3 regions of the Gordonia sp. i37 genome follow, and region 3 is predicted to be linked to each of the others. Evidence: riboswitches for the same ligand, from Rfam matches in the RefSeq annotation. Region 3 holds a riboswitch; each other region holds the start of a gene.
What was found. Region 3 has a riboswitch for S-adenosylmethionine ahead of B1964_RS06260 (bifunctional o-acetylhomoserine/o-acetylserine sulfhydrylase). Riboswitches for the same ligand answer to the same signal wherever they lie in the genome.
Positions count from the first base shown of each region.

Region 1 (3,270 bases), on a different contig from region 3:
TGGTTCGGTGACCCGGATCATCGCCGGCCGCCACGGCGGACGACCACTGAAGGTTCCCGACGCCGGGACCCGGCCCACCTCCGATCGGGTGCGCGAGGCGGTGTTCAACATTCTCGACGCCCGGATCGATCTGGAGGGTGCCGCCATCCTCGACCTCTATGCCGGGTCCGGTGCGCTGGGCCTCGAAGCACTCTCCCGTGGCGCGTCCTCGGCCGTGTTCGTCGACAGCCGTCGTCGCGCCACCGCTGTCGTCACCGCCAACCTGAGGGCGCTCGGCGTCGCCGAGGTGGGCCGGGTGATCACCGCACCGGTGTCGGCGTTCCTGGCCGGCCCGGCCCGAGCGGAGGTCCCGGCCCGAGTAGGTGTGACGGGTCGCTTCGATGTGATCTTCTCCGACCCGCCCTATGCACTCACCGACGACGAGGTGCACGGTGACCTCGCGGCGCTCGGCGCGGGCGGTTGGCTCGCCGACGGTGGCCTACTGGTCCTCGAGCGGGGCCGCCGGGCCACGACGAGATGGCCGGTCGGCTGGGAGGTCGTCACCGACAAGTCCTACGGCGACACCACGGTGCAGGTCGCGCGAGTCACCGGCGGGGAGGCCGGGTAGGTTCTGCAGAGTATGACCAGTGCGGTGATCCCCGGCTCCTTCGATCCCTTCACGCGCGGCCACCGTTACGTCGTCGAGCGGGCTGCTGCGTGTTTCGACGAGCTGGTGGTCACCGTTGTCGTCAATCCCAACAAGCGCGGCCTGTTCTCGGTCCCGGAGCGGCTCGAACTGATCCGGGAGGACTGCGCCGATCTGCCCAATGTGCGGGTGGATCAGTGGACCGGCCTGCTCGTCGACTATCTCAGAGAGAACGCGATCCACTCCATCGTCAAGGGTCTGCGCTCGTCGGTGGACTTCGACTACGAGCTTCCGATGGCGCAGATGAATCGTGAGCTGGCCGACGTCGAGACCGTGTTCCTGCTGACCGATCCGCGCTTCGCGCACGTCTCGAGTTCGCTGGTGAAAGAGGTCGCCAAGCTCGGCGGCGACGTGACACCTTTTCTCTCCCCGCACATCCACCGGCGCCTCGAGGCGATCCTGGCCGGTGAACGCAGCGTCTGACGAACGCAGCGTCTGACGAACGCAGGTCTGAGGAACGCAGCGTCAGACGAATAACGCAGCGTCAGACGACTATGGTGTCCGACGCCGACGCCACGAGACTTTCACTCATCGACGAATGTAAATACTGACCGCTGCGGCGCGCGGTATTAGCGTGAGCGAGACGGTCATGAGCGTCAACGTCAAGCCCTGGCTGGTTGACCGGCAACCCTCGCATCGCGGTGGGGTGCCCCAGGTGACGACCGGATCGGGAATGTCCCGATAAGCGTGATGGAAACGGCCACAACGATTTCGTGAGGAGTCGTCGTGCCGTCGTGGTCGTCGGTACCCGCGGGATACGCCCGGGGTGTCGTCGGGCACGCCTCTCCTCGCGTGCCCCGTTCCCCGGTTGGAGGAGAGTGCCGACATGTCCGCCCCATCGCCGTCCACGAGTGCCGATCCACACCCGGCGCCGTCGGGGGACTCGCACCCGTCGTCGGCGGGCACGACTACGCCGCCGGTCGCCGAACGCGTTGCGCCCCTGCGTCATCCCGGCCGGTGGGTTCTCGCCGCGATCGTGCTCATCGTCGGCGCGCAGTTGGTCCACGGCCTGGCCACCAACGCGTTCTTCCAATGGGATCGGTTCGGGTACTGGTTCTTTCGCCCCGTCATTCTCGAAGGCCTCGGAGTCACCTTGGAGGTCGCAGCGTACAGTGCGGTGCTCGCCCTGGCCGTGGGTATCGTCCTGGCGCTGATGCGGCTGTCGAACAATCCCGTGCTCGCGGCGGTCAGCTGGGGTTACGTCTGGTTCTTTCGATCGATCCCGCTGATCGTACTGCTCCTCATCCTGTTCAACTTCGGGGCGCTCTACCAGAGTCTGAGTATCGGTGTTCCGTTCGGCCCGGGACTGTTTCATTTCTCCGAGGCCGATCTCGCCACCCCGTTCCTGATCGCCGTCATCGGTATCACCGTCCACGAGGCGGCGTTCGCCGCCGAGATCGTGCGCGGCGGCATCCTGTCGGTCGACGCGGGCCAACACGAAGCCGCTGCCGCACTGGGCATTCCACGTCGGTATCACTTTCTGCGCATCACATTGCCGCAGGCTCTGCGGTCCATCGTGCCGTCGTATGTGAATCTGCTGATCGGGCTGATCAAGTCGACATCGCTGGTCTACTACGTGTCGCTACTCGATTTGTTCGGCGTGGTCTCGACCCAGTCGAGCACCTATTCCGGTGACATCATCCCACTGCTGATGGTGGCGACGGTCTGGTATGTGATCCTCACCAGCGCCGTCTCGATCGTGCAGTTCTACGTCGAGCGCTACTTCGCGCGAGGGGCGGTCCGCACCCTGCCCCCCACGCCGATACAGCGATTGCGGTTCGCTGTTGCCGGCGCTCGCCGGAGCATCGCCCTGCGTCCCTGGGAGCGTGCCGCATGACGCGCGCCGCCATCACACCGGACACGACGTCGACCGGTGCCGAGGTGCAGATCGTGGGCGCCCACCGCTTCTACGCCGACCACCACGTCCTCAAGGGCATCGACCTCACGATCCGCCCGGGAGAGGTGACGGTGATCCTCGGACCCTCGGGCTCGGGCAAGTCGACCCTGCTCCGTGCCGTGAACCATCTCGAACGGCTTGACGCAGGCCACGTCAGCGTGGGCGGCGAACTGATCGGCGTCCGCCGTACCGGCGGCCGTCTCCGGGAATTGCCCGAACGCGAGATCCTGCGACAGCGACGCCGCATCGGCTACGTCTTCCAGTCGTTCAACCTGTTCTCCAACCTCACCGCCGGCCAGAATGTCGCGGCACCACTGGTCTCGACCGGCCGGATCACCCGCGCGGACGCCGAGCGAGCTGCCCGCGCACTCCTTGCGCGCGTGGGACTCTCGGACAGGTACGACGCATATCCGCGCCAGCTCTCCGGCGGTCAGCAACAGCGGGTCGCCATCGCCCGGGCGCTGGCCGTCGAGCCGGGGGTGCTGCTCTTTGACGAGCCGACCTCGGCGCTCGATCCCGAGCTCGTGGGCGACGTCCTCGCGGTGATCCGTGATCTCGCCGCCACCGGCACCACCTTGATCGTGGTGACCCACGAGATCGGCTTCGCCCGCGAGGTCGCCGACACCATCGTCTTCCTCGACGACGGCCGCATCGTCGAGCAGGGCACCCCGGATCAGGTCCTCGATCA
Region 1 is NZ_MVPX01000163.1:4,095-7,364, forward strand. It holds gene rsmD (16S rRNA (guanine(966)-N(2))-methyltransferase RsmD) at 8-607, shown strand; gene coaD (pantetheine-phosphate adenylyltransferase) at 620-1,108, shown strand; SAM riboswitch class IV at 1,271-1,379, shown strand; gene B1964_RS08110 (amino acid ABC transporter permease) at 1,512-2,522, shown strand; gene B1964_RS08115 (amino acid ABC transporter ATP-binding protein) at 2,519-3,270, shown strand, end outside.
Region 1: another riboswitch for S-adenosylmethionine. It lies ahead of B1964_RS08110 (amino acid ABC transporter permease); the one in region 3 lies ahead of B1964_RS06260 (bifunctional o-acetylhomoserine/o-acetylserine sulfhydrylase).

Region 2 (3,270 bases), on a different contig from region 3:
TTTGTCGGTCGGCGTCGAGTTCGAGGCAACGAATGGTGACCATCCACTCACCGTCGCCACGCGCGTCGGCCCAGCCGACGGCGCCGGCGTAGAGTCCGCGTGGTTCCTCGTGATTCCGAATGAACTGTGCCGCAGCCTCGGTCGGTGTCCCGCACACCGCGGGGGTGGGGCTCAGGGTGAGGGCCAGGTCGAGTGCGCCGACATCCGGATCGGTGAGGTGGGCGCGTATCGGGGTGGCCAGGTGCCACATCTCGCCGGTGGAAAGCAAGTGAGGTCGGGTCGCGACGGAGAGTTCGTCGCTGATCGGCGCCAATCGTTCGCGCAGATGCTCGACGACGAACGCGTGCTCGCGATGATCTTTTCCCGACGCGGCGAGCTTCTCCCGGGCCTCGCGATCGGCATCCGGGTCCGACGAGCGTGGAGCCGAACCTGCATACGGATGGCAGGTCACCTCGCGACCGCTCTTGTGCAGCAACAACTCCGGGCTCGCGCCGAGGAGCCACGAGTGGCCGCTGTCGACCGCGAACGCATTGTGCTCGGAGTTGCCGTGCGCCAGCGCGCCGAGGAGTTCATCGATCCCGACCGGTGAATCGAGCACCGCACCAACGGTTCTCGCGAGCACCACCTTGTCGAGGACGCCGGCATCGATGGCGGCCACCGCACGGCGTACCCGCTCCCGATGTGTGGCGGCGTCGGGGATCTCGACGAGTTGGGCCAGTGAATGACGGACGGGGGCGCGCCCACCGAGCGCCTGTTCCCGATATAGCCGCGTGGGTGCGAACAGCGCAGCCGGATCGGCGGGGTCGAACGGGAGCGCACCGACCACCGACTCCACCGCACCGGATCGCAGCGCGTCGACGGCGTCGGAGACCGCGGTGAACCGTCGCGCGACGCCCTCGGCGCGAACCACCCCGTGCGGACGCGACAACACGAACGGAGCAGGCCCCGTTCCCTCATCTTCCACACGTTCGCCGCTCACTCGACCAACCTAGCGCCGGACGGCGTCGGGATTTCGCCCACGCTGAGTGAAAATTGACACCCTCGGACGTGATAGGCCACCCTTGGTGCAGGTCATGAGTGCCAGTGACAAGCCCCGGCTCGCTGGTCGGCAACCCTCCTCCGCGGTGGGGTGCTCCGGGTGACGACCTGGCCGTGTACCACCCGGACACGGCAAGCGTGGATTCCCAAGGAGATTCTTCGATGACTGCTGTCGTCACCCCCGCATCGATCGCCGCCACCGTGGGCGCAGATCCGTCGTCCATCGAGCCGCTCGCCGAGGTCGTCGGCGCAGGACAACACGTGCCTCTCGCCGACGGGAGCGAGGTGGCCTACGCCAACCTCGACTATGCGGCGAGCGCCCCCGCCCTGACCGCGGTTGCCGACGCCGTCGCCGCGTCGCTGCACCAGTACGCCAGCGTCCACCGCGGCGCCGGCCATCTGTCCCAGGTCACCACCCGTCGCTACGAGCAGTGCCGGGACACGGTGCGGCGCTTCGTGCGTGGGCGTGCCGACGACACCGTCGTGTTCACCCGCAACACCACCGACGCGATCAATCTGGCGGCCCACTGCACCCCCGGCGACGTCGTGGTCCTCGACATCGAGCACCACGCCAACCTGCTGCCGTGGGTCTCGCGCGACTCCGGGACGGCCCGCATCGTGACCGCGCGCCCGGGCATCGAGGACACCCTCGTCGCACTCGAATGCGAACTCGCGGCGGCGCCCGCGGCGTTGCTCGCGGTGACCGCGGCCTCCAACGTCACCGGGGAGGTCCTGCCGATCGGACGCATCGCCGCCATCGCGCACCGACACGGCGCGCGCATCCTCGTCGACGCAGCCCAGCTCGTCGCCCACCGGCCGGTGTCGATGGTCAGCCACGGTATCGACTACCTGGTGTTCTCCGGCCACAAGGTCTACGCGCCGTTCGGCGCGGGAGTGCTCATCGGACGGTCGGATTGGCTCGACGCCGCCGACCCCTACCTCGCCGGCGGTGGGGCGTCGGCGCAGGTCAGCGTCGTCGACGGCCCCGACGAGAACTGCGCGGCCACCGCCTGGCACACCGGTGCCGCGCGACATGAAGCAGGGTCGCCGAATGTCTTGGGCGCCATCGCCATCGCTGCCGCCTGCGAGGCGATCACCGAGATCGGCTTCGAGGCGATCGGCCTGCACGAGCACGAATTGCGCTGCCGCCTCGACGATGGGCTCGCGCGGATCGACGGCGTCGAGGAACTACGCATCTTCGACGACATCACCGATCGCGTCGGGATCGCCGGGTTCGGCGTCGACGGCATTGCGCCGCGCGCCGTCGCCGAATATCTCAGTGACGAACACGGCATCGGCGTGCGCGACGGAAAGTTCTGCGCCCACCCGATCCTCACTCGCCTCGGCCACCCCGACGGCGCGGTGCGCGCGAGCTTCGGCCTCGGCACCGGGGCCGCCGACATCGACCGCTTGATCAACGCTCTGGCACAACTGATCTCGACCTCACCCGGAGGGGCCCCGGCATGACCATCGAACTCGATCGCATCAGTATCGGACGCCCGTCGCTGCGGGTCGCGCTCGCCGACGACGTTCCCGCCGAGTCGTCGGCGATCGTCGTCCGTCGACCCACGCTGCGTGACGCCCAGCGGGCCCGCTCACTGCTGCGGGCCGGCACCCGTGACACCGCGAACTTCTCGGTCGCGCTCGAGGTGGAGGTGGCGATCGCTCCGAGCGCCGCATCGGCGCGGGCGGCGGTCGCACACATCCCGGACGACATCGACGGCGGCACCGTGCGCTATGTGGGCACGCCGAGCGGTCTGGTGACCCTCATCCGCGACATCTACGCGGCCGAGGTCGCCGACGCGGTCATCCTCGTCTCACTCGACGGCTCGGCCACGCGGCACCGCGTGCGCGAGCTGGTGTTGCCGTCATTCGCGGAGCGGCGCGCGGCCTGACATCCCGGGGAACAGGCGTGCTCAGGCCTCGCCGCGCTCCCACTGCTCGACGAGCTCGGTCTGCGCCTCGTCGGTCAGCAGGCCGTACAGCTTGAGGCGGGCCATGCCGCCGTCGGGATAGACGTCGATGCGCGCCTCGGTCATCGGGCGGTCGAGATCGATGACGAACCGGTGGCGGGTGTCGGGCTGTAAGTCGGTGCGGCCCAACACCTCGAACCACTCGCCGTCTTCGCCGTCGCGGCCACGGACCATCGCCGCGCCGGGCGCGTTGCCCAGGAAGTAGCTGGTGTCGAGTTCGACGAGACTCACCCGGCCCTGCCCGGCCAGGCGCACCTGC
Region 2 is NZ_MVPX01000389.1:4,606-7,875, reverse strand. It holds gene B1964_RS18970 (isochorismate synthase) at 1-979, opposite strand, end outside; SAM riboswitch class IV at 1,070-1,183, shown strand; gene B1964_RS18965 (aminotransferase class V-fold PLP-dependent enzyme) at 1,201-2,505, shown strand; gene B1964_RS18960 (hypothetical protein) at 2,502-2,933, shown strand; gene alc (allantoicase) at 2,955-3,270, opposite strand, start outside.
Region 2: another riboswitch for S-adenosylmethionine. It lies ahead of B1964_RS18965 (aminotransferase class V-fold PLP-dependent enzyme); the one in region 3 lies ahead of B1964_RS06260 (bifunctional o-acetylhomoserine/o-acetylserine sulfhydrylase).

Region 3 (3,270 bases):
ATTCCCTTGATGCCGAGGGCATCGAGCAGGGCTGCCTCGGCACGCACCTGATCGAGCACGGTGATGTCGGGGAAGCGTGAACCCCAAGGCCGCCCTTGCGAATCCGGCGACGACGGGCCCGTCGACCCACGGCAGCCGCCGAGGACGTTGGCGGAGATGACACACCATTCGTCGGTGTCGATGGCCGCTCCCGGCCCGATCAGACCATCCCACCACCCGGGGGAGGGATGCTCGTCGGTGGGAGCGCCGGTGACGTGCGAGTCACCGGTCAGGGCGTGCAGGGTCAGGATCACGTTGTCCCGTGCAGGCGACAACGCCCCCCAGCGCTGGAACGCCAGGGTGACGTCGTCGAGTTGCTGCCCGTTGTCGAGAGACAACGACCCCAGACGCATTCGGACCATCTGCCCGTCGGGAACTCGTTCCCACTCGGGCTGATGCGTCGTGGTCGCCTGGGGGTCGATGCTCACCGACACGGGTGTTGTGCTCCTGTCCTCGAACTACTTGGCCGCCGCGAAACCCTGGTCGAGGTCGGCGATGATGTCGTCGATGCCCTCGATACCGACGGCCAGGCGCACCAGGCCGGGGGTCACGCCGGCAGCGAGCTGCTCCTCGGGGGTCAGCTGGCTGTGGGTGGTCGACGCGGGGTGGATGACCAGCGACCGCACGTCACCGATGTTGGCGACGTGGCTGTGCAGCGTCAACGCCTCGACGAAGCGCTTCCCGGCGTCGACGCCACCGGCGATCTCGAAGCCGATGATCGCGCCCTGCCCCTTGGGCGCGAGCTTCTGACCACGGGCATACCAGGGCGAGGACTGCAGACCGGCGTAGGCCACCGACTCGACCTGAGCGTGATCGGCGAGGTAGGCCGCGACCCGCTGCGCATTGGCGACGTGGCGCTCGACGCGCAGGCTCAGGGTTTCCAGTCCCTGGGCGAGCAAGAAGGCGTTGAACGGCGAGATCGCCGCGCCGGTGTCACGCAGCAACTGCACGCGCGCCTTGAGCGCGTAGGCCGGCGCACCGAGGTCGGCGAACACCGCACCGTGGTAGCTGGGATCGGGGGTGGTGAAGCCGGGGAACAGATCCTGACCATCACGCTGCACCCGCCAATCGAAGGTGCCGCCGTCGACGATGATGCCGCCGATCGCGGTGCCGTGCCCGCCGATGTACTTGGTCGCCGAATGGACGACGATGTCGGCGCCATGGGCCAGCGGGTTCAGCAGGTACGGGGTGGCGACGGTGTTGTCGACGATCAGCGGCACGCCGTTGCGATGGGCGACCTCGGAGATGCCCTCGATGTCGAGGATCTCGTTGTTGGGGTTGGAGATCGACTCGCCGTAGAACGCGCGGGTGTTGTCGCGGACCGCGGCCTGCCACGAATCGAGATCCTCGGGATCCTCGACGAAGCTCACCTCGATGCCGAGCTTGGGCAGCGTGTAGTGGAAGAGGTTGTAGGTCCCGCCGTAGAGACGCGGGCTCGACACGACGTGTCCGCCGTTCTCCACGATGTTGAGGATGGCGTAGGTCTCGGCGGCCTGACCGGACGCGACCAGCAGTGCTGCGACACCGCCCTCGAGTGCGGCGACCCGCTGCTCGACGGCGTCCTGGGTGGGGTTCATGATGCGGGTGTAGATGTTGCCCGGCTCGGCGAGGCCGAAGAGGTTGGCCGCGTGGGTGGTGTCGTTGAAGACGTACGACGTGGTCTGGTAGATCGGCAGTGCACGAGCGTTTGTGGCGGCGTCGGCCGATTGGCCCACATGGATCTGCTTGGTCTCGAAACTCCAGTTGTCGGCTGGGTTCTGGGCATCCGTGCCGTCATTGGCTACGTCAGACATGAAAATAGATCACTTTCTGCGGTCGGCAGGGTGTGGTGACCCTGATGGGGTCCGACCTTCGGACCCGCGCTTGCCGGGGATGCTCGTCGCGATCCCACAACCCGGTCATCACCCGGAGCACCCCACCGCGGTTGGAGGGTTGCCGATCAGCGAGCCGGGGCTTGACGCTGATACTCATGACCTGGCGACAAGGATATAACACGGTCGTCGTCGGCTGAGAACCCTCCTGCTCAGCCTGGTTTGCGTGCTGGACAGAAACGGTCCGTCCGGTTCGGGCGTGGCGGTAGGTGTCGCCCGGACGGACGAATCGCCGTCCTGATCTCGACCGATCCGCCGGAATCGGCCGCCCCGTCTGCCTACTCTTGCCACATCACGGTTCCCTCGCCCAAGGACGTGTCCGATGCGGCTCTCACCTTCCTTCGCCTCGCTCCGCGGCAGCATCTCGACCGGAGTGGTCGGGGCCGCGAGTGTGGCGCTCATCGCGGCCGCATTCTGGGGTCACGGGGTCGCGTCGGCGGAAACGGCGGCGGCGTGCAGTCAACCCGGTCGGGTGTTCATCGTCGGCGGTACGTGGAATTCCGACGGCTCCTATCTCGTGGGGATCGAACAGCGCTACACCGGGCACGGCGCCAACTGGGAGGAGCTGCCGAACAGTCCGTACTCCGGCGCGGGCGCCTACGAGATCGAGCAGGTCCCGTACTCCGCGACCATCTGGCCACTCGGGTCTGTCGGATACAACGCCAGCGAGGCCGAAGGGTCGGCCAACCTGGAGCAGGCCGTCGCCGCGTACCAGCAGCAGTGCGGTGCCGACAAGAAGATCGTCATCGCCGGCTATTCGCAGGGAGCGCGGTTGGCCGGCGACGTCCTCACCGACATCGGCGCGAATCGGCCGGTGACCATGGACGACGGCTCCACCTACGTCATCTCCACCACCGATTCCGACGGTGCACGCACGGTGTCGGGAGAGCTCTACTCCGATCCGCGGATGTCGGCGACGCTGTGGGGACAGGGGATCGAGGCGACCCTGGTCGGGATCATCCCCGGTCTGACCATGTCCGGAACCAGAGCAGTCACCGACTACGGGGGCCTGCCGGTGACCACCTACTGCATCGCGGGCGATCCGATCTGCGATCTCCCCGATCCGTTCCATGACCCGATCGGCGACCTCGACGCGCTCCTCGGCTACTGGGTCAAGCATGGTCAGTATCCGTTTCACATGTATCAATTCCCGGGTACCGGCACGACCTGGGACATGAACGGCGCGAACGAGCCCATGACATGTACGCAGAGCGGAGCGTTGCAGACCTGCACGATCGCCTCGCCCTCGTCGATGGCCATCCTCACCCAGAACCTCGTCGACGCCGTGGGCCTGCACTGGTCGGTCCCGGACCTCGTGGCCTACCGGTTCCGCCTACCCGACATCATCGGGATCACCCTC
Region 3 is NZ_MVPX01000131.1:9,915-13,184, forward strand. It holds gene B1964_RS06255 (homoserine O-acetyltransferase) at 1-473, opposite strand, end outside; gene B1964_RS06260 (bifunctional o-acetylhomoserine/o-acetylserine sulfhydrylase) at 498-1,832, opposite strand; SAM riboswitch class IV at 1,894-2,014, opposite strand; gene B1964_RS06265 (PE-PPE domain-containing protein) at 2,233-3,270, shown strand, end outside.